3 regions of the Pseudomonas sp. MPC6 genome follow, and region 3 is predicted to be linked to each of the others. Evidence: riboswitches for the same ligand, from Rfam matches in the RefSeq annotation. Region 3 holds a riboswitch; each other region holds the start of a gene.

What was found. Region 3 has a riboswitch for cobalamin ahead of ELQ88_RS13985 (ABC transporter substrate-binding protein). Riboswitches for the same ligand answer to the same signal wherever they lie in the genome.
Region 1: linked by a shared signal. The riboswitch ahead of cobO (cob(I)yrinic acid a,c-diamide adenosyltransferase) and the one ahead of ELQ88_RS13985 (ABC transporter substrate-binding protein) in region 3 are both predicted to bind cobalamin.
Region 2: linked by a shared signal. The riboswitch ahead of cobW (cobalamin biosynthesis protein CobW) and the one ahead of ELQ88_RS13985 (ABC transporter substrate-binding protein) in region 3 are both predicted to bind cobalamin.

What each region holds. Positions count from the first base shown of each region.
Region 1 covers NZ_CP034783.1:5,057,808-5,064,622, reverse strand. The annotation lists gene ELQ88_RS25320 (class I SAM-dependent methyltransferase) at 1-132, shown strand, start outside; gene ELQ88_RS25315 (sorbosone dehydrogenase family protein) at 280-1,596, opposite strand; cobalamin riboswitch at 1,713-1,947, shown strand; gene cobO (cob(I)yrinic acid a,c-diamide adenosyltransferase) at 2,027-2,638, shown strand; gene ELQ88_RS25305 (cobyrinate a,c-diamide synthase) at 2,635-4,044, shown strand; gene bluB (5,6-dimethylbenzimidazole synthase) at 4,041-4,691, shown strand; gene cbiB (adenosylcobinamide-phosphate synthase CbiB) at 4,688-5,596, shown strand; gene cobD (threonine-phosphate decarboxylase CobD) at 5,589-6,581, shown strand; gene ELQ88_RS25285 (cobyric acid synthase) at 6,578-6,815, shown strand, end outside.
Region 2 covers NZ_CP034783.1:3,905,118-3,911,932, reverse strand. The annotation lists gene cobM (precorrin-4 C(11)-methyltransferase) at 1-747, opposite strand; gene ELQ88_RS20060 (cobalamin biosynthesis protein) at 830-1,243, opposite strand; gene ELQ88_RS20055 (CbtA family protein) at 1,240-1,947, opposite strand; gene ELQ88_RS20050 (CbtB-domain containing protein) at 1,959-2,162, opposite strand; cobalamin riboswitch at 2,282-2,509, opposite strand; cobalamin riboswitch at 2,702-2,915, shown strand; gene cobW (cobalamin biosynthesis protein CobW) at 3,015-4,076, shown strand; gene cobN (cobaltochelatase subunit CobN) at 4,080-6,815, shown strand, end outside.
Region 3 covers NZ_CP034783.1:2,540,402-2,547,216, forward strand. The annotation lists gene ELQ88_RS13965 (DMT family transporter) at 1-622, opposite strand, end outside; gene ELQ88_RS13970 (hypothetical protein) at 623-1,525, opposite strand; gene ELQ88_RS13975 (ABC transporter ATP-binding protein) at 2,221-3,012, opposite strand; gene ELQ88_RS13980 (iron ABC transporter permease) at 3,009-4,025, opposite strand; gene ELQ88_RS13985 (ABC transporter substrate-binding protein) at 4,022-5,035, opposite strand; cobalamin riboswitch at 5,177-5,373, opposite strand; gene ELQ88_RS13990 (TonB-dependent siderophore receptor) at 5,419-6,815, opposite strand, start outside.

The DNA of each region.
Region 1 (6,815 bases), 2.5 Mb from region 3:
CTTGAGGGCAACCCGGAAAGCGCAGACACCCGGGCCATCCAGGCGCTCAATCTGGCCTTGAAGGATGATGTGCGGGTGGACCTGTCGTTGTTGCCGTTGGGGGATGGGTTAACGCTCTGCCGTAAACGCTAGGCAGGTGATTTATGGGTGGCTGTGATGGCCTCTTCGCGAGCAAGCCCGCTCCCACACTTGATCTGCGGCGAACACAAAAATGTGAACGCCTGAGGTTAGGTGTGGGAGCGGGCTTGCTCGCGAAGGAGCCGGCACAGTCGCCGACATTTATTTAGCAGCCGTCGACACCCGCCACACCTTGTTCCCCACATCATCCGCCACCAGCAAATCGCCCTGCCGGTCGATCACTACCCCCACCGGACGGCCCATGGCTTTTTCGTCGTCGCTGAGGAACCCGGTGAGCACATCAACCGGTTGCCCCACCGGTTTGCCCGCGCTGAATGGTACGAAAATCACTTTGTAGCCACTGTGCGGGTCGCGGTTCCACGAGCCGTGCTGGCCGATGAATGCGCCCTCCTTGAACTGCGCCGGCAGGCTGTTGCCTTCAGCAAAGGTCAGGCCCAGCGATGCCGTGTGCGGGCCCACTGCGTAGTCCGGCGCAATGGCCTTGGCCACCAGGTCCGGATTCTGCGGGGTCACGCGCACATCGACATGTTGTCCGTAATAGCTGTAGGGCCAGCCGTAGAACCCGCCGTCCTTCACCGAAGTGATGTAGTCCGGTACCAGGTCGCTGCCGATTTCGTCGCGCTCATTGACGGCCGTCCACAGCGCGCCGCTCTGGGGCTCCCAGGCCAGGCCGTTGGGATTGCGGATCCCTGAAGCGAAGATCCGATGGTTGCCGGTGGCGCGATCCACTTCCCAGATCGCCGCGCGACCTTCTTCCTGGTCCATGCCGTTTTCCGCGACATTGCTGTTGGAACCCACTGTCACATACAGCTTGCTCCCGTCCTTGCTGGCGATGACGTTTTTGGTCCAGTGATGATTGAGTGTGCCGCCCGGCAGATCGACCACTTTGATCGGAGGCGACTTGATCGCCGTCTCGCCAGTTTCATAGTGGAAACGCAGCAAGCGGTCCGTATCGGCCACGTACAGGTCAGTGCCGACCAGGGTCATGCCGAACGGCGAATTGAGGTTTTCCAGAAACACCGTACGGGTCTCGGCGATGCCATCGTGGTCCTTGTCCCGCAGCAGCGTGATGCGGTTCGGGCTCGGTACGGCTGCACCGGCACGGCCCATGACTTTCTTCATTACCCAGCCTTTGACACCTTTGCCGTCATCGGGTTTGGGTGGCGCATTGGTCTCGGCGACCAGCACGTCGCCGTTGGGCAATACATACAGCCAGCGCGGGTGATCGAGGCCTTCGGCGAAGGCGGCGACCTGGGTTCCCGTCGCCGCGACGGGTTTTGCACCGTCCGGCCAGCCGATCGCCGGGGCGATGTTCACCGTCGGGATCAGGGTCTTGTTCGGTTCTGGCAACTTGGGCGACGGTCCGGTGCCGTCCATGACTTGCAGGCTGGAGGTTTCACCACAGGCGGCGAGCCCTCCGGCGAGCGCGATGACGATAACGAGCTGGGGCTTGCGCATGCTGATCTTCCCTAAGGACGCGTTGATACAATCATAGAGAAGCCGGGAGGCGCGATGGTTCAACCGGTCAGTCGCAGGGCGCTTTCTCAATTGACGCTCCACCCCCAACCCTCTAACCTTCGCGGCTTGTTTCAGGTGCTCTGTGGCCATGGCCGACGGAGTGAAACAGGGAAGTCGGTGAGTGATGGTCTTCGAACGCTGAAGCCTCATGATCCCGACGCTGCCCCCGCAACGGTAAATGAGTGAAGACTGCGCCTTGAGCCACTGTGTCGAACGCCGACATGGGAAGGCGCGCAGTCAGGCCAGCGCCGCTCATGAGCCCGGAGACCGGCCTGATTCATCCAGCGGCATCACGGTGGGCGATGCCAGGCTTTTTGCCGTCTATTCTTGTGCCTGCCCGCCGTTATCCAGCCTCAACGGAGAGCTCCCCATGACTGATACCCCCGATCGTGATGAACGTCACCTGGCGCGCATGCTGCGCAAAAAAGCCGTGATCGATGAACGCATCGCCAATTCCCCGAACGAATGCGGCCTGCTGCTGGTGCTGACCGGCAACGGCAAAGGCAAGAGCAGTTCGGCCTTTGGCATGCTCGCCAGATCCCTGGGCCATGGCATGCAGTGTGGCGTGGTGCAGTTCATCAAGGGCCGCAACAGCACCGGCGAAGAACTGTTCTTCCGCCGCTTCCCGGAGCAGGTGCGGTTTCATGTGATGGGCGAGGGCTTCACCTGGGAGACCCAGGATCGTCAGCGCGATATCGCGGCCGCCGAAGCCGCCTGGGCAGTGTCCCGCGAACTGCTGAGCGATCCGTCCATCGGCCTGGTGGTGCTGGATGAGTTGAACATCGCGCTCAAGCACGGTTATCTCGACCTCGATCAGGTGCTCGGCGACTTGCAGGCGCGTCCGCCGATGCAGCATGTGGTGGTCACCGGTCGTGGCGCCAAACCGGAAATGATCGAGCTGGCCGACACCGTCACCGAAATGGGCGTGATCAAGCACGCGTTCCAGGCCGGGATCAAAGCGCAAAAAGGCGTCGAATTGTGAGTCAACCACGTCATTGCCCGGCGGTCCTGATTGCCGCGCCGGCCTCCGGTCAGGGCAAGACCACCGTCACTGCCGCGCTGGCCCGGTTGCACCGCAATCAGGGGCGCAAGGTGCGGGTCTTCAAGTGCGGTCCGGACTTCCTCGACCCGATGATTCTCGAGCGCGCCAGCGGTGCGCCGGTGTATCAACTGGACATGTGGATGGTCGGCGAGCAGGAAAGTCGTCGACTGTTGTGGGAAGCCGCAGCTGTTGCCGACCTGATCCTGATCGAAGGGGTCATGGGGCTGTTCGACGGTACGCCGTCCAGCGCCGACCTGGCGCGACACTTCGGGGTACCGGTGCTGGGTGTGATCGATGGCACTGCCATGGCGCAGACCTTTGGCGCCCTGGCCCTGGGGCTGGCGCGCTATCAGCCGGACTTGCCGTTTGCCGGAGTGTTGGCCAACCGCGTGGGCACATTGCGCCATGCGCAATTGCTCGAGGGCAGCCTGACTGAAGGCTTGCGCTGGTATGGCGCCTTGTCCAGGGAAACCGGGATCGAACTGCCGAGCCGTCACCTGGGGCTGGTCCAGGCCAGCGAGTTGAACGATCTTGATCTGCGCCTCGACGCCGCGGCCGATGCCCTGGCCAGCAGTTGCGAGGTGGCGTTGCCGCCGGCCGTGGCATTCGCCGCCCCCGATGTGATCGTTGCCGAGCCATTGCTGGCTGGCGTGCGGATCGCCGTGGCCCGTGACGAAGCCTTTGCCTTCACCTACGGCGCGAGCCTGGATCTGCTGCGCGCCATGGGCGCCGAGTTGCTGTTTTTCTCGCCGATCCGTGATGCCCGATTGCCGGACGCAGACAGTCTGTACCTGCCGGGCGGTTATCCGGAATTGCACCATGTGGCGCTGTCACAGAACACCTCGATGCTCGACGCGATTCGCGCTCACCATGGGGCGGGCAAACCGTTGTTGGCCGAGTGTGGCGGGATGTTGTATCTGCTGGATTCGTTGACCGATGTCGAGGGCACTCGAGCTGAACTGGTCGGTTTGCTGGCCGGGGATGCGGTGATGCAGAAGCGTCTGGCGGCGTTGGCCCTGCAGGCGGTTGAACTGCCGGAAGGGTTGCTGCGTGGGCACACTTATCACCATTCGCTGACCAGTACCGGGCTGGAGCCGATTGCCCGTGGGTTAAGCCCGAATGGCGGGCGTGGGGCGGAGGCGGTTTATCGTCAGGGGCGGATGACGGCCTCTTATGTGCATTTTTATTTTCCGTCGAATCCATCGGCGGTTGCCGCACTGTTTGAGCCTGACCGTGAGGACGCCTTCGCGAGCAAGCCCGCTCCCACACTGGACCGCGTCGTACCAGAGACCTCATGGGCACCGCTATCAAATGTGGGAGCGGGCTTGCTCGCGAAGAGGCCATGACTGACAACGCATTTTCCGAAGCCGAACGCGCTGCCGTCTACCGTGCCATCGCCGAACGCCGCGACATGCGCCACTTCAGCGGTGGCACCGTCGCGCCCGAACTACTGCGACGCCTGCTCGAAGCCGCCCACCAGGCCCCGAGCGTGGGCCTGATGCAACCCTGGCGCTTCATCCGCATCAGCGACCGCGCCCTGCGCGGCAAAATCCAACAGCTGGTGGAAGAAGAACGCATCCGCACCGCGGAAGCCCTCGGCGAGCGCAGCGACGAATTCATGAAGCTCAAGGTCGAAGGCATCAACGACTGCGCCGAAGTGCTGGTCGCCGCGCTGACGGACGATCGCGATCGGCATATCTTCGGCCGCCGTACTTTGCCGGAAATGGACATGGCCTCCTTGTCCTGTGCGATCCAGAACCTGTGGCTGGCGTCCCGTGCCGAAGGGCTGGGCATGGGCTGGGTCTCTTTGTTCGAGCCGCAAGCCCTGGCCGCCTTGCTGGAAATGCCCGTTGGCGCCAAACCGTTGGCCGTGCTGTGCCTGGGTCCGGTCGAGGCGTTTTATCCAGCGCCGATGCTTGCCCTGGAAGGCTGGGCGCAAGCGCGTCCGCTTAGCGAATTGTTGTATGAAAATTATTGGGGAGTGAGTCAATGAGTGTGGCGTTGTTGAGTGTCGCCGCGGTGGCGCTGGATGCGCTGCTGGGTGAACCCAAACGCTGGCATCCGCTGGTGGCGTTCGGCCGTTTTGCCGACCGCATCGAGCAACGCTTCAACAGCGAAGGTCGCGGCTGGCGCAGTCACGGCGTCACCGCCTGGTTCATCGCGGTCGTGCCGCTGACCTTGCTGGCCACGGCGTTTTCCTGGGCGCCTTATGTCGGCTGGATCGTCGAAATCCTCGCGCTCTATTGTGCCCTCGGCATGCGCAGCCTCGGTGAACACGTCGAGCCAGTGGCCAAGGCCCTGCGCAGCGATGATCTTGAAGAAGCGCGCAAACGCGTGGGTTATCTGGTCAGCCGCCAGACCAGCGAACTGGATAAAACCGAAGTCGCCCGGGCTGCCACCGAATCGGTGCTGGAGAACGGCAGCGACGCGGTATTTGCCGCGCTGTTCTGGTTCGCCGTGGCGGGGGCGCCCGGCGTGGTGTTGTATCGGCTGAGCAACACCCTCGATGCGATGTGGGGTTACCGTAACGACCGCTTCGAACGTTTCGGCTGGGCCGCGGCCAGGATCGACGACGTGCTCAACTACATTCCCGCACGCCTGGTGGCGTTGACCTACGCGCTGCTCGGCAAGACTCGCCTGGCGTTGAAATGCTGGCGCACCCAGGGGCCGACCTGGGACAGCCCGAATGCCGGGCCGGTGATGGCCGCCGGGGCGGGTGCGCTCGGCGTCGAGTTGGGCGGGGCGGCGATCTATCACGGTGAATTGCATCAGCGTCCGCAATTGGGTGAAGGCCCGCCGGCGGATGCCGACTCCATCGACCGTGGCTGGCAATTGGTCAAGCGCGGGGTATGGTTATGGTTGCTGATTCTGTGCGTGGGGGCTGAATTCCATGCTTGAGCACGGAGGTCGATTGCGCCAGGCGGCGCACGAATACGGCATCGCCGAAGCCGACTGGCTGGACCTGTCCAGCGGCCTCGCGCCCTGGCCATTTGCGGTCCCGGATATCCCGTTGCGTGCCTGGGCGCGATTGCCGGAAACCGATGACGGTCTGGAGCAGGCGGCCTGCGATTACTACGGCGCCGCACAAGTACTGCCGGTGGCCGGTTCGCAAATGGCGATCCAGCTGTTGCCGCGTTTGCGGCGCATCGGCAAGGTCGGCGTGCTCTCGCCCTGTTACGCCGAGCACGCCGAAGCGTGGCGCCGCAGCGGTTATATCGTGCGTGAAGTGCTGGAGCAGGAAGTCGACTTCTTTCTCGACAGTCTCGACGTGCTGGTGGTGGTCAACCCGAACAATCCCACCGGCCTGAGCCTGGCCCCGAGTCGCCTGCTCGACTGGCATGCGAAACTGGCTCAGCGCGGTGGCTGGCTGGTGGTGGACGAGGCGTTCATGGACAACACGCCGCACTTGAGCCTGGCGCCTTTTGCCCATCTGGTCGGGTTGATCGTGCTGCGTTCCTTCGGCAAGTTTTTTGGCCTGGCCGGCGTGCGCCTGGGTTTCGTGCTGGCCGAGCGCCAACTGCTCAAATTGCTGGCCGGACAGGTGGGGCCGTGGGCGGTCAGCGGGCCGACCCGGGTAGTGGGGCAGGCCTGCCTGCTGGACACCGAAGGGCACGCTCGCCAACGCCAGCGCACCGAAGCGGCCAGCGAGCGCCTGGCGCGGTTGCTGGCGCAACAGGGGTTCGCGCCCCAGGGCGGTTGCGCGCTGTTTCAATGGCTGATCACCGAGCACGCCGAAGCCCTGCATGAATTCATGGCCCGGCGCGGCATTCTCTTGCGTTTGTTCACCCACAACAGCAGCCTGCGATTCGGCTTGCCCGCCGATGAAGCCGACTGGACACGTCTCGCGCAAGCATTCGACGCCTATGCCAAGGAAAGCCAATGACTACGTTGATGGTGCAAGGCACCACGTCGGACGCCGGTAAAAGCACGCTGGTGACGGCGCTCTGTCGCTGGGTCACCCGGCAGGGCGTCAGCGTCGTGCCGTTCAAGCCGCAGAACATGGCGCTCAACAGCGCCGTGACCGCCGATGGCGGCGAAATCGGTCGCGCGCAAGCGGTGCAGGCCCAGGCGGCCAACCTTGAACCGCACACCGACATGAACCCGGTGTTGCTCAAAC
Region 2 (6,815 bases), 1.4 Mb from region 3:
CTATGGCCGATACAAATGCGCATGCCCGGCGCGATACAGCGACGACTCACTGAAGTGATCGCTGCCCAACACCCGGCCCACCAGAATCAACGCCGTCCTCCGAAACCCCTTCGCCTCAACCTTCCCGGCAATATCCTCAAGCGTCCCCACCACCCAATCCTGATCCGGCCAGGTCGCCCGGTGAATCACCGCGATCGGACAGTCCGCACCGTAATGCGGCAACAATTCGACCAGGATCTTCTGCAGATGATTGACTCCCAGATGGATCGCCATGGTGGCTCCATGCTGCGCCAGGCTGCCCAACTCTTCGCCGGCCGGCATCGTCGTCTTGTCGGCGTAGCGGGTCAGAATCACGCTCTGTGACACATCCGGCAAGGTCAACTCCGCACCCAGCAGGGCCGCACAGGCCGCTGTCGCGGTCACGCCGGGAATGATTTCAAAGGCAATGTCGAGTTCACGCAGGTAGCGGATCTGTTCGCCAATGGCGCCATACAGGCTCGGATCGCCGGAATGCACCCGCGCCACATCCTGGCCCTTGGCATGGGCGCACTTGAACAGTTCGATGATCTGTTCCAGGTGCAGTTCGGCGCTGTTCACCAGGCGTTCGGCCTGATGACCTTCGAGTACGGCGGCGGGCACCAGGGAGCCGGCATAGATGATCACCGGGCAGCTGCGGATCAGCCGTTGGCCTTTGACGGTGATCAGTTCCGGGTCGCCGGGGCCTGCGCCAATGAAATAGACAGTCATTGTCGGTTCCTGTGAAAAAAGGGCCTGGGCAAGGCTTCAGATGAAGATTGCTCATGATCGAAGGCGGGGATTATCGGGGATTTTAAGCAGCGCCAGCCAGCGCGAGGGTGGCCTGGGCATATTTCTGTCGTGAAATCAGCAGTTTCGCCGGCGCCTGGGCCAGGTGTTCGGCCAGGGCCAAGGCGGCACTTTCCGCGACGCCGTAACAGCCGGTGCGTTCGAACGCGATGTCCGAGCGGTGGCTGAGTTGCGGTTGATAGCCGGCCAATTGTTCGCTGCTGAAATACATCAGCGGCAGCGCGAGCTGTGCGGCCAGTTCGATCAGGCCCGGTTCTTCGCGCTTCAGGTCGATGCTGGCTAGTGCCTTGACCTGGTGTAGCTCGATGCGATGAGCCTGCAGCGCCTGGTCGAGCAATGCCCGCAACGTGCCGACGGGGCAGCCGCGCTGGCAGCCCAGGCCGACCACCAGGGTCGGCAAGGTGCTGTTATCCGTCATGCGTGGTATTGGCCAGCGCTTTTGCGGCGGAACAACCAGGCGCTGATCAGGCCCAGGGCCAGCCAGAACGCGACGTTGGTCAGCTGCGAAGCGATTTTGAACTGCGACTCGAGCGCTTCCGGAGCGAGCATCGAGTGCACTTCCGGTTGTGGCGCGCCTATCACGTGGGGCACGGCGAGGATGGCGACGCCGAGGACCTTCATCAGCCAGTGACGGCTGAACACGATCAGGGCGATGCCGGCTGCGGTGGAGGCGGCAGTGCCGATCCACCAGACCTGCCGCTGCGCCAGATCGGCCGCGACAGTTCCCGGCAGTTCAGGCGGCAGGCCGAGGGTCGGCGCGAGCACGAAGGTCGCATAGCCGGCCAGGCCCCAGAGCAGGCCTTGAGAGGTGTTGGTCGGGGCGCGCAAGGTGTAGAGGCCGGCGAGCATCAACGCGAAACCGACCGCGACCACCAGGTTGCCACCGGTGGTCGACAGCACGCGCTGCCAGCCGTCTTCCGGCTCCCAGGCCTCGGCGTCATGGCTGTGAGCGGCGACAGCACCTGCGGCGTGCTCATGCACTTCAACAGCCGCCGGCTCGGATTTTTCGTAGGTCTCGGCCTGCAGAATCAGCGGCGACACCCAGAAACTTTGCAGCAGGGTCAGCAACAGGGCGGCCAGCAGCCCGGTGAAACCTGCGGTTTGCGCGATACGCTTGATCATGTCGGCAGGTCTCAATGGCACGGGAAGGCGGCGCTGTGACGGGTATCGTGCGCGGCATTGTGCACCGCTTCGATGTGCGAGAAACCGGCAAAATAGACCAGGCACACGCCGAGGATCGACGCGCAGGCGGCGGCGGTCAGGCGTTGAGTCAGGGTCGTGGTGCTGCTGGCGGTGCTCTTGTCTGTGTTGCTGCCGGTGCTGCTGATGATCGACATGGCGCTTCCCTCTGGTCTGTCAGTGGGTGAATAGAGCGCATGGAAGACCCCTGCGAGTCGCGCACGCAGAGGTTCAAACAGCGCCCGCCCACCGCGGGTTTGTTATTCAGTGAGCATAATGGTCACTTTGTGTTGCGGGCCGGTCTCCGGGCTCACGAGGGGCTTTGGCTTTCGCCGTGACCTGCAAGCATCACCTTCCCATGCCGAACGCTGGCACAGTGGATCTGACGCTTCGCTCGCTTACCGTTGCGGGGGCAGCACCGGACTGACATGGCCTTGAGTAAAGCACATGATTCACCGGTTTCCCGTTTCACCCTGTGAAGGGCACCCGTAACAAGGCGTGTAGGAGAGCATGGGCGGGGGTTGGGCGTCAATTGGCAAGGGTTCTCACTTGATACCGAGGCGCTCCATTCGCGGGCGAGCCTCGCGCCTGCAGGTCGGCGGCGCTCTTGTAGGAGAGAGCGGTGCGGCGATCCGACTTGCCCGCGAAGGCGTCCTGACGGCTGACCACAAGACATTGACCCGCCCCCACACCATGCGTAGCCTTGCGCATTCGAGGTTCTTCGGCATTTGCCGAAGCTAAGAAGGGAACGCGGTCGATGCCGCGGCTGCCCCCGCAACTGTGAACGGTGATGTTCGCTGCCACGCCACTGCAAACCCTGTGCAACGGGTTCGCGGGAAGGCGCAGCAAACGCCAGTCCAACGACTGGCACACCGTCAGCCAGGAGACCTGCCTCGACACAGATTCTCACTACAACCGGGCGGGGTGATCCGGTGGCGAACTCTTCCGCGCGCGCATCCGTCGCAGCGATTGTCGTCCCGTATGCCCGCCACCTTGCCAAAGGGCATCCGATGAAAACACTGGCCAAACTTCCCGTCACCATCGTTACCGGCTTCCTCGGTTCGGGCAAGACCACCTTGCTGCGGCACATGCTCGACAACGCCCAGGGCCGTCGCATCGCGGTGATCGTCAACGAGTTCGGCGAGCTGGGCATCGATGGCGAAATCCTCAAGCAGTGCGCCATCGGCTGCACCGAGGAAGAAGCCAACGGCCGCGTCTACGAGCTGGCCAACGGCTGCCTGTGCTGCACCGTCCAGGAAGAATTCTTCCCGGTGATGCGTGAACTGGTGGCCCGTCGCGGCGACCTCGACCACATCCTCATCGAAACCTCGGGCCTGGCCCTGCCAAAACCCCTGGTGCAAGCCTTCCAGTGGCCGGAAATCCGCAGCGCCTGCACCGTTGACGCGGTGATCACCGTGGTCGACAGCCCGGCCGTCGCCGCCGGCACCTTCGCCGCATTCCCGGACCAGGTCGACGCCCAGCGCAAACTCGACCCGAACCTGGACCACGAATCGCCGCTGCACGAACTGTTCGCCGACCAACTGGCCAGCGCCGACCTGGTGATCCTCAACAAGGCCGACCTGATCAGCCCTGAAGACCTGGCCCGTGTGCGCCTGGAAGTCGCCGAAGAACTGCCGCCCGCGGTGAAAGTCATCGAAGCCAGCAGCGGCCGCCTGCCGCTGGACGTACTGATCGGCCTCGGTGTCGGTTCCGAAGCGCACATCGACAGTCGTCACAGCCATCATGATCATCACCATGAAGGCGAGGACGATCACGACCACGACGCCTTCGATTCGATCTCCATCGAACTGCCGCAAGCCGACGAAAGCCTGCTGCTGGATGCCTTGACCCAACTGGTGGTCCAGCACGGCATCCTGCGAGTCAAAGGGTTCGCCGCGATCCCGGGCAAGCCGATGCGCCTGCTGATCCAGGGCGTGGGCACGCGCTTCGACAAGCATTTCGACCGTCGGTGGGGCGCCGATGAAGTGCGCACCACGCGCCTGGTGTTGATCGGCCAGGAACTGGACGCGACGCTGCTCGAAGCGCAATTGCGCGCCGCACTCAGCGTCTAAGCCATGCACCTGCTCAGGACCCAGCCCGGCGGTTTCGTGTCGGATGACAATATCGCCGACCTTGGACAGACCCCCGCCGAGCTGGTGATCCTGTGCAGCGGCGACTCCAGCCTGGCGCTGCTCGCCGAAGCGGCGCAGCAGTTGCCGGACGATTACCCGAGCGTGCGCCTGGCCAACCCGATGCAGGTGCAGAATCATGCCTCGGTCGACCTGTATGTCGACCAGGTCCTGCGTCACGCCAAGGTCATTCTGCTGTCCCTGCACGGTGGCATCGCCTATTGGCGTTACGGCGTCGAGCGGCTGGTGGAGTTGTCGGGGCGCGGTGTGCAGCTGATCCTGGTGCCGGGCGATGACCGTCCGGACCCGGAACTCAGCGACCTGAGCACTGTGGTTGCGCAAGACCGCGACCGACTCTGGCATTACCTGCGGCAGGGTGGCATGGCCAATGCCCTCGATCTGTTTCGCTGTCTCGCCACTCGTTGGCTGGATCGCGACTACGCCTGGGCCGAGCCGCAGACCCTTGCGCGCACCGCGATCTACCATCCACGCCAAAGCCCCGCCGCGCTGCAGGATTGGCAAGCCGACTGGCAGGCCGATCAACCGGTAGCGGCCGTGCTGTTTTACCGCTCGCATCTGCAGGCGGCGAACACCGCGTTCATCGATGTGTTCTGCCAGCGCCTGCAGGCGGCGGGGCTTAACCCGTTGCCGATTGCGGTCGCCAGTCTGAAAGAGCCCGGCTGCCTGGCCGTGGTCGAGGACCTGCTGGATGAGGTGGCTGCCGGGGTGATTCTCAACACCACCGGTTTCGCCCAGTCCAGCCCCGAAGCGCCGCAGTTGCGGCCGTTTCGCCGCAACATTCCAGTGATTCAGGCCATTTGCGCCCAAGACAACGAACCCGGCTGGCGCGCCAGCGAGCAGGGCCTCGGTCCGCGTGACCTGGCGATGCACATCGCGCTGCCGGAGCTGGACGGACGGATCATCAGCCGGCCGATCAGTTTCAAGGACCTGGCCTGGCGCAGCGAGCGCAGTCAGTCGGACGTGGTGTGTTATCGACCGCAACCGGAACGCATGGATTTCGTCGCCGAACTGGCGCGGCGCTGGATTGATCTGGCACGGGTACCCAATGGCGAGAAACGCATCGCGCTGATCCTGGCCAACTACCCGACCCGCGACGGTCGCATCGGCAATGGGGTCGGCCTCGACACACCTGCCGCCGCGCTGAACATCCTGCGTGCGCTGCATAAAGAAGGTTATCCGCTACCGGCCGAACTGCCAGACAGCGGCACCGCGTTGATCCAGCAGTTGCTCGGCGGCGTCAGCAACGACCTCGACACCCTCGACCAGCGACCGTGCCATCAAAGCCTGGCACTGAACGACTACCGTCTGATGTTCGACGCGCTCCCCGAAGCCAACCGTCAGGCCGTGCTGGAACGCTGGGGCGGCCCCGAAAGCGATCCGATGTTCCGCGGCGGGCGGATGATGATTGCCGGTTTGCGCTTCGGCCTGACCTTCGTCGGCATTCAACCGGCCCGGGGCTATCAGGTCGATCCGAGCGCGGTCTACCATGACCCGGACCTGGTGCCGCCGCATGGCTATCTCGCGTTCTATTTCTGGCTGCGCAACACCTATGGCGCCCACGGCGTGATACATGTCGGCAAGCACGGCAACCTTGAATGGCTGCCGGGCAAGGGCGTCGGCCTGTCGGAACAGTGCTGGCCGGATGCGCTGCTCGGGCCGCTGCCGAACATCTACCCGTTCATCGTCAACGACCCGGGCGAAGGCGCCCAGGCCAAGCGCCGTACCCAGGCGGTGATCATCGATCACCTGATGCCGCCGCTGACCCGCGCCGAAACCTACGGGCCGCTGCGCAACCTCGAGTTGCTGGCCGACGAATATTACGAAGCGCAATTGCTCGATCCCCGGCGCGCCCGGGAATTGCAGCGGGACATTCTGCAACTGGTGCGCGACAGCCACATCGACCGCGAACTGCAACTGGATGAAAAACTCGACAGCGATGCCGATGCGGCGATCTGGCTGCCGCGTCTGGACACCTACCTGTGCGACTTGAAAGAGTCGCAGATCCGCGATGGCTTGCACATTTTCGGCGAATCGCCGACCGGGCGTTTGCGTATCGATACCTTGCTGGCCCTGCTGCGAATTCCCCGTGGCGACGGGCGAGGGGCGCAATCGAGTGTGTTGCGGGCATTGGCCAAGGCCTTCGATCTGGGGTTCGATCCGCTGGATTGTGCGCTGGCAGAACCATGGACCGGACCGCGGCCGATTGAACTGCAATCCCTCACCGATGAAGTCTGGCGCACCGCCGGTGACACACGCGAACGCCTGGAATTGTTCGCCGCTCAACTCATCTCGCAGACAGTGAATCCTCCTCAAGCCAACCCAAAACCCCGTGGGAGCGAGCTTCCACAGGGTCCCGGTTGGTCTGAAGTAAGCGCCATCATCGACAGCCTGCGCGAAGTCGTCGCGCCGCGCCTGGATGCCTGCGGCCCGGCGGAAATGCGCGGCCTGCTCGATGCCTTGAGCGGTCGTTTCGTCATGGCCGGCCCCAGCGGTGCACCCAGCCGCGGGCGCCTGGACGTGCTGCCGACCGGGCGCAACTTCTATTCGGTGGACGTGCGCAACCTGCCGACCACCACCGCGTGGCGCATCGGTTTCCAGTCGGCCAACCTGATGCTTGAACGGCACCTGCAAGACCATGGTGATCACTTGCGCCAGCTCGGC
Region 3 (6,815 bases):
GTGGCGGGGCGAGGATGCCAAGAGCAATTGCGCCGATTGTCGCTCCCAAAGCAGATAAGGCAATGGGGTCACGAGTGAGAAGCCCTCGTTCAGTGAGCAAGAAGCGTGCGGCCAACGCGACCGCCGTTCCTACACCTGCAATGACTCCAAGCACATCGAAACTAAACGCTGCCCACACTTCACCTACTAAAGCCAAGCCTGAGAGGACCGCGACGCATCCTAGCCAAATCGCAGGAGGAAGCGGTGCCCTGCGCACCAGCCTTATCCAAAGCACAATCATTACTGGTGCTAAATACTCAAGCAGCAGAGCGATGCCAACAGGCAGCCTGGATACTGCGACCGTGTACAAACTTTGGTTCATGCAGAAGGCAAGCACGCCAAAGCCAACAATCAGTGGCCACTCGGAGACTTTCACCAGTAAGTGCCTGGGATTTCTGGACAAGGCCACCAGAAGCATGATCAGCGCAGCAAGGGTCATGCGCGCCTGCGTGATCTGCAGTGCAGAGAGTCCTGATGTGGACAGGGCCTTGGTCACAGGACCCGCAGTGGCAAAGCAAACGGCTGATAGGACGGCTAACAGAAACCCGATCAATATTGGGCGTTCAAACGGAGCATTAGCCATTTAGAACATCACCTCAGCCCATGCCTCACGGCATGAAAGGCTGCCTTCGATAGCAAGATCAAACCTCGCTCGAATCTCTAGAAAAATCGCATAGGTCTTATCGAGAATTTGACCATCGAGGGTGCCGACGCTGACCCACTCAATAGCTGTACCAGCAAGCATTATCTCGGATGCGGATCGTAACTCGGCGGGTGCGATAGGTCGTTCTATAACAGTTAACCCCATGTCTTGGGCCATAGTAATAAGATTGTTCCAAATCAATAACCCATCATCGGGGATTAATATCGAAGTGCGTTTTTCGTCAAATAATCGAGTGATATTATGAGCCAGAGAGACCCCTGCCACGCCCAAGGGGAGTCTATCGTCGTCTACCGCTTTATTCACTATTGGATCGTATTCACCACAGGTCAGCAGATTGTAACTGAACCTCAAAATTCTGAGGCTTTTTATCAGCATTGGAGTTTTAATCCCGCCTTCAGGGCCAGGAAAAAAAATAGATTCAGACTCCAGAATCTTGACTTCGTTAGCGTTGAGGTCGGAAATTATATCTTCGTAATCTAAAAGATTTGTGTGCCCTCCACCACAGAGTGCCTGCCGTTTACAATAAAGTGCTAAAAATTTTGGACTAGGACTCCACCCGGGAGCTTCAGTATGGGCACGTATCATATTTATGCTTTGTGAATACGCCTTGTCGTCGAAGCCAGGCTTGTAGGTGACATCGTGTTCGATAGAACCATTGTATTGTTTTATAAAACAACCCAGTGACTGCATAAGCGAGATCGCTTTGCTCTGCCCACCCAGCCCCACGACTAAACAATACCCAGAGTCATCTAACCGTCGCGTTACGCCTTCGTGACGACCGTTCTGTTTCAGTTTAAATTCAGAAAATTCAACAATATCCATTTGATGTCCTGATTGTTTGGTATTAGGAGCGTCTGTTAGTGATTGGCTTTAGATTGTCGTGATGCCCATCGATAAGCTCACTGAAGCTAAGTATTCGTCTCGGTGATGTGTCATTTTTTTTCAAGCGCTGGCACCACAAACCTAGTGCGAGGCGAGTAAGTTCGTCAAGAGTTTATGAAATTATCAGAAGCGACCTGCAGAGTTGAAGTGTGGTTCCTAAATAAATGTAATACTTATCCTGAAGGTCTGTAAGAATTGTCCTGTGGTTCAACTATATTTGTTTGTTATTAACTAGTGCTACCATATTGCGTGATATTTAAATGGTGTTTTTTTTCCATGCAATTGACAGGCTTGGCCTCTCGATACTGGGTGTGGGTAATTATCGAAATAAGGCTGGGAGAGACCTCGGTGCTCATGCAAGGTGAACCAGCTTGGCTGGATATCGTAATCGTGTGTTGGGCAGCATATGGCTCTAACAGCTTGGGATCATGCGCGTCGATCCGACTGATGCAGACTGGCACGTGGGTGGTTTATTACAGTTGGACAACCCCCATTCAACCTGGAAATGATGGCGAGCTCTCTACGGACCAGCATCATCAGCCGCAGTAATACTGAATCGCGATAGAAGCGGCGGTATCACTGGGAGAAGTCGAGTGCCTATGCCCGCCCTTGAATGGCGAGCATCGCCGACAAGGTCAAACAGAACGAAACCGCAAAACCCGCGCACCGTCGACAGGGTCGATCAGGTAATGCGCGTGCACGCCAAACGTCTCCTGCAAGCGCTGCGGGGTCAGCACCTCCAGCGGCTTGCCGAGGGCCACCAGTCGCCCTCGTTCCAGTACTGCCAGGCGATCACAAGTGAGTGCCTGATTCAGGTCATGCAGGGCGATCAATGTCGTCACCGGCAGCGCCTGCACCACGTTCAGGATGGCGAGCTGGTGCTGGATATCCAGGTGGTTGGTCGGTTCGTCCAGCAACAGAATCTGCGGGCGTTGGGCCAGGGCGCGAGCGATGTGCACACGCTGGCGTTCACCGCCGGACAGGCTGTGCCAGGTGCGGTTTGTCAGGTGTGCCGCATCGACGTCGCACAGCGCCTGCTGGACAATGGCAGCGTCCTCGTGCGACCACGGACTCAAGGCCGACAGCCACGGCGTCCGGCCCAGGGCGACGGCATCAAACACGTTGATGGCATCCAGCGTGTCGGCCTGTTGCTCGACCACCGCCAGGGTTTGCGCAACGGTTCGCCGCGCCAGCGTCTTGAGGCGCTGGCCGTTGAGGTGAATGTCGCCCCGGCTCGGCACACGCACGCCGGCCAGCAGTTTGAGCAGCGTGGATTTCCCCGAACCGTTGGGCCCGACGATGCCCAGGGTTTCGCCTCGGCGGATGTCCAGGTGGATATCGTGCAGCAACTCGGCGTCGCGGACCTGGAAGCCGAGGCTGGAACAGCTCAGCACACAATCGCCGATAACAGGGGTGGCGGCATTCATCGGGCATTCCTCCTGCCGATCAGGATCAACGCGAACACCGGCGCGCCGACCAATGCCGTGATGACCCCGACCGGGATCACCTGGCCTTTGATCAATGTCCGGGACAGGACATCGGCGGCGATCAGAAACAGCGCACCCCCCAGCGCACTGGCCGGCAGCAGGCGCGCATGGCGGGTGCCCAGCAGCAGTCGCACGGCATGGGGAATGACTAGCCCGACGAAACCGATGGAGCCGACAATCGAGACCATCACGGCCGTCACCAGGGCGGCGCAGCTGATCAGCAGCAATTGCACCCGGCGTACCGGGATGCCGAGCGAAGCGGCGGAGTCGGCACCAAAGGTGAAGGCGTCCAGCGCCCGCCGATGCCACAGGCAAACGGCGAGACCGGCCACTGCCACCGGGACGGCCAGCCACACCGACGGCCAGCGCACCCCGCTGAGATTGCCCAGCAACCAGAACATGATGCCCCGGGCCTGCTCGGAACTGGCCGACTTGGTGATCAGGAACGCCGTGAGCGCATTGAATAGCTGCGAACCGGCAATCCCCGCGAGGATGATTTGCCCGGTGCCGCCGGGTGAGCCGCTGGCACGGGCCAGCAATACCACCAGGGCGAAGGCGGCCACAGCCCCGGCAAACGCCCCGACCGACAGCGAAATCAGGCCCGCCCCCAGCCCCAGCAACGCCACCAGCACCGCGCCCGTCGAGGCGCCGGCGGAGATACCCAGCAGGTAAGGATCGGCCAACGGATTGCGCAACAGCGATTGCAGGACCACCCCGCAAGTGGCCAGGCCCGCACCGCAGGCCGCCGCCACCAGCGCGCGGGTCAGGCGATAATTCCAGACGATGCCTTCGTCGATCGGGTCGAGGACATGACCGGCAGCCCACAGTTTATTGGCCAGCACCTGGACCACCACACCCGGGGCGATGGGCGTTTCACCGATGGCCACACCGGCAATGACGGCCAGCAGCAGGGTCACGGCGGCCAGGAATGTGCGAATCAACGTCCTGGTCATTTTGGCAAGTCATAGCCGTTGATGGCCGTTGCCAGGGTTTCAAGACCGTCGAACATTCTGACGCTGGCCTGCATGGCCATGGCGTCCAGGATGATGATGCGGTTGTTTTTCACCGCGTCCATGTTGCGGGTCACCGGGTCGCTGCGCAGGAATGCCAGTTTCTGCAGATGGTCGTCAGCGGGGAAACGACGGCGATCCATGCGGGCGATGACCAGGAAAGTCGGGTTGGCCTTGGCGATGGTTTCCCAGCCGACGGTCGGCCATTCTTCGTTGGATTGCACCACGTTGCGCACGCCCAAGGTATTGAGCATGAAGTCGGGAATGCCCTTGTGGCCGGCGACATAAGGGTCGATATCCAGACTGGCACTGGAGAACCAGAACAGCGCACTGGTGTGCTTCAGGTCCTTGTTCCGCACCGTGGCGACAGACTTCGCCAGGCTGGCCTTGAGTTCGTCGTTCAACTGCCGGCCACGTTCCTGCACATCGAAGATCTCGGCCAATTGGCTGATGCTCTTGTAAATGCTGTCGATGCGAAACGCCTCCAGGCGTGTGCCGTCGGCGCCGACCAGATTGTCCTTGGCTTCGCAGTCGGAGGGCATCAGGTAGGTCGGGATCTGCAGCTCGTGAAACTGCTCGCGGGTACCGACCACGCCTTTCGGGCCGACCATCCACTCCAGTTCCACGGCCACCAGTTGCGGGCGTTTGCCGATCACCGACTCGAAACTCGGCTCGTTATCGGCCAGGCGTTGGATCCGGTCGTTCTCGGTCTTGTACGTGGCCAGCACATCGTTGAACCACAGCGAGGTGCCGACCAGCGTGGGGCCAAGCCCCATGGCGTAGAGCATTTCGGTGCCGGCCTGGCCGATGGTCACGGCGCGGCTCGGCGCCTGCTCGAAGGTCAGCTTGCTGCCGCAGTTCTCGACCGTCAGGGGATAGTGGGTCGGGGCCGCATGCGCGAGGGTGGACAGACCCAGGGCGGTGACGAGGGTGGCAAGGCGTGACAGCAGCATGACGCAATCTCCAGTTGACCGTACTCGGAGCAGGGGCACGGCCTGGAAACACATCATCGAACGCTGCCGTTAAAGCACGGACGTAGCACTCACCGGAGGTGACGCACGGCGCAAGGATGTCCTTCCCGGACACCCCGCCGGTTAGTGATTTGCTTGGCCGGCAGGTCTCCTGACTGATGCGTCATCGCCTGGCTCCAGCCTTCCCGGGAGTGATCCCAGTGGCAGTTCAGGAGCAGGCTCAGCACCTACAGTTGCGGGGGCAGTTCCGATTGATGCCGTGTCGGGCATCTCGGATTCCCTATTAATCCCATGTGGAAACCGGCGGCCGGCATGGTAGTCGATCATGGCGATCAACGGTCCAGTATTTTTTCGTGGCGCAACCATCAGAAGTTGATCGAGGCGCTCAACCGGGCCGTCAGCGGCGCACCCTGGAACAGGTAGCCGTCGCCCAGGTATTCGCCGGCGTCACGCCAGTAGCGCTTGTCGAACAGGTTGTCCACGGTCAGGCGGAACACCGTGTCGTAACCGTCGATGCGGGTGCTGTAGCGGCTGCCGAGATTGAAAATGGCGTAGGCCCCGGTCTCTACCCCGCCCTGGCGATTGGCGTATTTGCTGGCGCTGTATTGCATCCCGCCGAGCAGGGCCAGGCCATCGATCCCGGGCAGGGCGTAGTCGCCCTGGAAGCTGGCGCGCAGCGTCGGCACATTGATTGCCTGATGCCCTTCATAGGCCGGCGTGCCGCTGTCGCTGACCCGGGCGCGGATCGCCGCGACACTGGCGGCGATCTGCAGGCGCTGGCTGGCCCAGCCATTGGCCGAGAGTTCCAGGCCGGTGTTCTTCTGTTCGCCCTGCTGGGTGAAGGTGAAGGTGCCGTCGTCATTGGGCCGGGAGTACTGGTACGCCTGGCGGATCTGGAACAGCGCCGCGGCCAGGCTGATGCGCTGCCAGTCGTACTTGATGCCCGCCTCGATTTGCCGGGACACGGTTGGCACGAGGATTTCAAAGGCGTTGGTGGTGAACCAGGCCGCTTCGCCACCCAGGGACAAGCCCTTGCTGTAGCGGGTGTACAGCGCCAGGTTGTGCAGCGGCTTGTAGATCATCGCGGCCTGGGGCAGGAACACATAGCGTTGGGTATGCCGGGTGGTCTCGCCCTGGCTGTCGAAGGTCTCTTCATCCAGGCGCACTTCACGCCCGCCGAGCACGGTCTGCCATTGTTCGTTGAAGCTGATCCGGTCATTGAAGAACAGCCCGTACTGGCGGCTGTCAAGGCGTCGATAGGCGTCGTTGAGCGGACCGTCGTAGCGCGGAAAATCTGCTGGTTCGCTATCGATATTGGCGCTGCCGATCATCACGTTGATGGTGTCGCGTTTATCCACCACGCGGCGAAACGCGCTGGTGCCTACGCTCAGTTCATGACCAAGGCCACCGGTGTCGAAGTCGCCAGTGAAGGCAGCCTGTACCTCGTCATTGCGGCGGGTATCGTCAGGGCTGCGGAAGTCGTAGATGTCGTAGTCGCCCTCGGGGCTGAAGTAGTTGGGCACCGCGGCGCTGGCGCAACTGGCGGAACCGTAGCAACCCCAGGCGAACGAGCTGTAGTCATCGATCACCACCCGGCTGCGCGAGGCGCTGACATTGCCTTTCCAGGTGTCGCTGAAGCGATATTCGAAGTTGCCGTTGAGGTTCAGCGCATCAGTGGTGACGGGTTTCGAGCCGCTCTGATGGGCCAGCAGTTTTTTCGGCGAGGCGTGGTGTGGCAGGCGGGTGCCGCCAAGCAATTGAT